Regions from separate parts of the Peijinzhouia sedimentorum genome, predicted to be linked through region 2. Evidence: riboswitches for the same ligand, from Rfam matches in the RefSeq annotation. Region 2 holds a riboswitch; the other holds the start of a gene.
What was found. Region 2 has a riboswitch for thiamine pyrophosphate ahead of thiM (hydroxyethylthiazole kinase). Riboswitches for the same ligand answer to the same signal wherever they lie in the genome.

Region 1 (3,218 bases), on a different contig from region 2:
GCGCTAATGTTTCATCTGGAGGCCAGTTGAAACCACCTTGCGCAAAAAGTGGAGTAGAAAAAATCCCCACAACAAAAAACGCTACAATTGCTAATACTTTTTTCATTTTCATTTCTCCGTTATGCCAGTTAATAATTGTGATAGAGCAAAACAAGCTCCAAATTTAACTAATAATCTCTTAAACTCTTAATATTGTTTTGATTTTGAACAGAAAAACAGAATAAAACTCTCGCAAAATTCATTTACTAAATCATCACATTAAAGCGATCCCATTCGAAATAAAAATTGCTTCAAGCCATTCCATTTAAAGGAGGTACAATTTAAGTAATTAGAATTTGTTTTTTCTAGCCTTTATATTAAAAAGTGAAATCTTGATTTGAATGGCACATTTTTAAAATCTTTTTCGAAATAATCTTCTGTTTGTAATTACGACTAAACATTACGCTATTTTTGCGGGATGGAAGGAATTGGAATCTGGGAAGGTTTGCGTGAAGGTATCCAGCATTTGACCTTACTCGAAGCTACGGCAGTATTCTTTGGATTACTAAGTGTTTGGTATTCAAGACTTGAAAACATTCTTGTATTCCCAACGGGAATTATTAGCGTACTGATTTACGTATACATTTGTTTTGGCGCCAAATTATATGCTGATGTAGGTATTAATGCATATTATTTCATCATGAGTATTTACGGTTGGTACCTATGGTCGAGAAAGGATTCGAATAATAACTTTTTACCAATCACGACTAACAGCACAAAGGAGTGGATAATAAGCATTGCAACACTCATCGGTTCATTTATTCTTATTGCATATTCATTAATCAATTTTACAGACAGTGACGTTCCCTATTGGGATGCACTCACTACTTCTATGGCTTTTGTGGCAATGCTTTTGATGGCAAAGAAGAAAATAGAAAATTGGATTGCGTGGATTTTCACTAATCTGCTTTCAATTCCGTTATATTTTTACAAAGGGCTTATGTTAACCTCCTTTCAATTTTTAATTTTTTTAATCCTTGCCATTATGGGTTTTACCAGATGGCGTCGAGAATTAAGTATCCAGAAGAATTTATGAAAAAAATTGCCATCATTGGCCCTGAATCAACGGGCAAAAGTACTCTTGCAAATCAGCTATCAAATGAACTCTCATTTCCGTTAGTCCCTGAATTTGCTCGTGAATATCTTAAAAACCTAAATAGAGAATATAAATACAGCGACTTATCTGAAATAGCCAAAGGGCAAATTGAAAGCGAAGATAAATTAGCGGAAACTAAGCCTCCTCTTTTGATTTGTGATACAGACCTTACAGTAATCAAAATTTGGAGCTTACACCGTTTCAAACAAGTGGAAGGTTGGATCGAAAGAGAATTGAGAACTAGAACCTACGATCATTATTTCTTGATGTATATTGACTTGCCCTGGGTGGAAGATCCTCAAAGAGAACATCCCGAGCTTAGAAACTACTTTTTCAATATATATCATGAGGAGTGTAAGAAAAGAAGACTCCCTTATACAATCATAAAAGGAAAAGAAAACGAAAGACTCGAAAGTGCTTTAAAAGTGATTGGAAATTTGCACTAAAAACAATTAGGCGTACATTTGCGACAGAATAAAGGGGTGCCCCAAATATACGGGCTGAGATTATACCCATTGAACCTGATGCCGGTAATGCGGTCGAAGGGAGGTATGGTAAAACAACTAAAGGAAGCGTCTGCCCCTTGGATGCTTCGCAATGTTTCACCTAAAAATTTCTAACATGTTTAAGTACGTCATCTGCCTGGCAATTTGCCTTGGCTCTATTGTTTCCTTTGCCCAAACCTCATTTGAAGGTAGGGTCATAGACAAGGAAACTAAAATGGCATTACCTAATGCCAACATCACTATTGAAGGAACTCGTTTTGGAGCAGTTTCTGATTTAGAAGGTAATTTCATTATTTCCAATGCTCCAGAAAGCGAATTCACCCTTAAAATCTCCTACGTAGGTTACAAAACACTGACCCAAACTGTACAAAATAGTACAAGTGGAAATGCAATCTTCGAATTAGAACAGAGTGAATTACTTGGTCAAGAAGTAATTGTTTTTGCAACTAGAGCTTCACAAAAAACGCCTGCAACATTCACCACAGTCAACAGAAAGGAAATTCAAAAGCAGAATTTGGGACAAGATATCCCTATGCTTCTTGACCAAACTCCTTCAATTGTGACACATTCTGATGCGGGTGCTGGAATTGGATATACAGGTCTCAGAATACGCGGCAGCGACGCCACAAGAGTGAATGTTACGGTGAATGGAATCCCAATTAACGATTCTGAATCTCATGGTGTATTTTGGGTAAATATGCCCGACTTTGCATCGTCGGTGGAGAATATACAAATACAGCGCGGCGTAGGCACTTCTACCAACGGAGCTGCTGCATTTGGTGCTTCTATCAATATCCAAACCGATCCAATCAATCAGGATGCTTATGCCCAGATTGACAATTCTTTTGGTTCATTTAATAGCTGGAAAAATACGGTAAGAGTTGGCACTGGATTGATCGACGAAAAATTTACTTTCGATGCACGTTTGTCAAAAATTTCATCAGATGGCTTTCTTGATAGAGCTAGATCAGACTTAAAGTCATTTTATCTATCTGCTGGCCTACATGGCAAAAAAAGCCTTTTGAAGCTAAATGTATTTTCTGGAGCTGAAGAAACATACCAAGCTTGGGAGGGAACTCCCGAATCGAGGCTTAGAGGAGATCGTGAAGAGATGTTGGCTTATATTGAGCGAAATGGCTTAAATGAACAGCAGCAAGAAAACTTGCTAAATAGTGATAGCCGAACTTACAATTTCTATGAGTACAATAATCAAGTAGATAACTATCAACAAGATCATTATCAGCTAATATATGCTTTGGAAGCAAATCCACAATTTACTTTCAATGCAGCTCTACACTACACTCGTGGGCGAGGCTATTTCGAGCAATTCAGATTTAATGACCGACTGTCTAATTATAATTTACCCAATATCACAATCGGTGAGGAAACCATAAGCCGTAGCGATTTGGTTAGACGCAGATGGCTCGACAATCATTTCTACGGAACCACTTTCAGCGGAACTTATCGTCCAGATGATAAGCTAGAAGTTACTGTTGGTGGTGCATGGAATAGATATGATGGTGATCATTTTGGAGAAGTAATTTGGGGAAGATTCCTTGGAAATTCTATCACTCCCG
Region 2 (3,218 bases):
GGAGCCATCTGAAACAGGAGTAATCTTTCGAGCAGAAGTACTAAATGCAGGTTCTTATAATGTTCAATCATTCGGATTTGTTTGGAGTTCTACAAATCCAGCCATTGAAAACTCAGACACAATCCATGTATCAGCACCATTTACCGAAGGATATTTTGAAAAGGAGGTTAACTATGGTTTAGCTAAAGGGTTAAATTATTCAGTAAGGCCATTTGTGGTTTATAATTCCATAACAGTTTACGGAAGCGCTCTTAGTTTTGAAAGTTTAGGAAGTCTGCGAAACTCATGGGAAAAATTAAATCCTCAAAACGCTGACTTAGATGGTTGGTCTAAGTCATTCGGTAGTTCAATGAATGATAAAGGATTTATTTTGTTTCAGAGTTCAGATTTTTTTTCTTACGATCCCGTAGAAAATAGTTTTTCAAGGGTACGGAATTTTCCAATTTCAGGTAACACTCGCTCAAAATTTATCTCAGTTACTATTGGGAGTTCTCAATATTTTTTTAATAATATTGACCTTAATTTATATAAGTACGAAAACGACATTTGGACGAATCTAAGTAATATTCCCGTTCGGGATAATCAATTTCATCGATATTTTCAAGGACTCTCAAATGGGAATTCAATTATGATTCTAAGCTCTTCCGAATCACACGAGTATAATTTGACTACTAATACTTGGATTGCTCGATCACCTATCCCCACATCAACAGGCTTTTCAGTAGGAGGAACTGCTATGGGTAGTAAAGCCTACGTTCTAACCAGTGACAAAAGTATCTGGGAATATGATAGTGATGCACATACTTGGCGTTTATTAACAGAATACCCTGGAATTATTAAAGATAAAATTATTTCCTTTTCATTAAATAATAAAATATATTTTGGAATCTCATCTGATGATTCTAAAAGGGAAGGCAATTGGTTAGATAAGGAACTTTGGTCCTATGACTTGACACAAGATAAATGGGAGGCCGAGGATCCTTTTCCTTCAAATCTAGACCCCAATGACATTCATTATTTTTTTGTCAATAACAAGCTATACATAGGACATGAATTTGAATTCCACAACTATGATCTTTGGGTATTTGATCCTTCAAAAAATTAAAATGCATGGTGTATACAAACGCTAAAAAGAAGGATAAAAGATGAAACTGGAAAGGAATACAAAGAACATGACTATTGAGACAATTTTAAAAGTCTTCAATGCTTTTAAAAACCTACATTAATTCAGTATTCAACTGGATAAGTATGACTTTAATATCGCTTAAAAGAAGATATTACTGGTAGTCGAGTAGGCAATGACGAATTTCACCTCTAAACCTACTCACTGAGACTTACTTGAACTTCTCAACACACTCGTTTCCTATTTTAAAATTGGCTTATCAACCCTTCGCAATTGAGAATAGCCAGATGCAAAAGCCTTTTATTTACGAAAATCGTAGCCAAAAGAGCTTCGAAAGCATACTGAAATCTAGTTACAGAACTAACTTTCTAAAATCAAAAAACCAAGTATCATAATATTTTGTAGCTTTGCATACGCTTTAGGGGTATTCTGAAAAGAATTGAGAGAGTCCCTTTGAACCTGATACGGCTTACACCGACGTAGGGAAAAGCAAAAAAGACTTCTTATCTAAAAGTTGTTTCTTTCTTTGTTTTCGGTTTTTTCCTAAAGCTATTTTTTATCTCAAAATAAATAGCGCAAAATGGAAAAAACACTTTGGAAACACATTCAATCAGTAAAAAACCAATCCCCATTAATCCACAACATTACCAACTATGTGGTAATGAACAATACAGCCAATGCATTGCTCGCAGTAGGCGCTTCACCTGTAATGGCTCATGCTAAAGCCGAAGTGAACGATATGGCAGGCATTGCAGATGCTATATTGATCAACATTGGCACACTAGACGAATATTGGTCAGAAGCTATGTTGATGGCAGCGGAAACTGCCCATACGCTAAATAAACCTTGGGTACTTGACCCCGTAGGTGCAGGTGCGACACCTTATAGAAATGAAATCCTTCAAAAACTATTGCTGTACAGCCCTACAGTGATAAGAGGGAATGCATCTGAGATATTAGCTCTTGCAAAATTCAATACATCATCAACCAAAGGAGTAGACAGCACCGCTTCAAGTAATGATGCCATTCAAGCAGCTCATGCGTTGGTAAATCAATATGGTTCTGTTGTGTGTATTTCAGGTGAAACGGATGTCATTTTAGATAACAAGAAGCGAACAATATCAATAAAGAATGGTCATCCGATGATGACCAAGGTGACAGGATTAGGTTGCACCGCATCGGCACTGATAGCTGCCTTTGTCGCTATAATTGAAGACAAAACAGAAGCGACCACCGCTGCAATGGCCTTACTTGGCATAGTGGGAGAACTTTCTGAAAGGCAATCTTCAGGACCGGGCAGTCTGCAAATGCATATCATAGACAAACTTTACGCTATAACTGAAACTGAATTTAGCGAACATCTTAATATTTCAGAGGGATGAAAAAGCAATCGTCATTCCCATATAAACTCTATCTGGTCATTTCTCAAGCAGACTGTAAAGGCCAAAATTTTCTTACTATAGCCGAACAAGCAATTTTAGGAGGAGTGGATGTCATCCAACTAAGGGAAAAGAATGACCTAACGGAAACGTATATTCGTAAGGCATTCCAACTCAAAGAAATAACTACTAAATACCAGATTCCCCTCATCATCAATGACAATATAGAAGTAGCAAAGAAAGTAGATGCGATAGGTATACATGTTGGCACCAAGGATATTACTCCCACTGAAATAAGAAATCAGTGGAGCGAAACTAAATGCATAGGCTATTCTATAGAATACCTTGAACAGCTTGGAAATGATCAAGTAGTCCTCTCTGATTACCTAGGTATCAGTCCTGTTTTCAAAACACCTACTAAAACCGATACCATTACCGAATGGGGACTGGATGGTATACGAACGATGAGAAATCTTACCGATAAACCTTTGGTTGCCATAGGTAATATCCGCCTAAACAATTTGAAATCGGTAATAAAGGCAGGTGCAGACTGTATTGCTGTAGTTTCGGCTATCTGTAGTGCAACTAACCCTCAAAAAGCAGCCTACGAATTAAAAAACGAAATCCTAAAATGAAGAAATATAAATACCCGTCTGTACTTACAATCGCAGGGTTCGACGGTAGCGGTGGCGCCGGTATCCAAGCAGATATCAAGAC

Region 1: it holds a riboswitch for thiamine pyrophosphate, as region 2 does, so the genes downstream of both, ACOXY8_RS12040 (TonB-dependent receptor) here and thiM (hydroxyethylthiazole kinase) in region 2, are expected to answer to the same signal.

What each region holds. Positions count from the first base shown of each region.
Region 1 is NZ_JBMPIY010000008.1:83,036-86,253, reverse strand. It holds gene ACOXY8_RS12055 (tetratricopeptide repeat protein) at 1-106, opposite strand, end outside; gene pnuC (nicotinamide riboside transporter PnuC) at 458-1,075, shown strand; gene ACOXY8_RS12045 (AAA family ATPase) at 1,072-1,581, shown strand; TPP riboswitch at 1,604-1,701, shown strand; gene ACOXY8_RS12040 (TonB-dependent receptor) at 1,757-3,218, shown strand, end outside.
Region 2 is NZ_JBMPIY010000015.1:6,075-9,292, forward strand. It holds gene ACOXY8_RS15770 (hypothetical protein) at 1-1,105, shown strand, start outside; TPP riboswitch at 1,534-1,626, shown strand; gene thiM (hydroxyethylthiazole kinase) at 1,704-2,504, shown strand; gene thiE (thiamine phosphate synthase) at 2,501-3,136, shown strand; gene thiD (bifunctional hydroxymethylpyrimidine kinase/phosphomethylpyrimidine kinase) at 3,133-3,218, shown strand, end outside.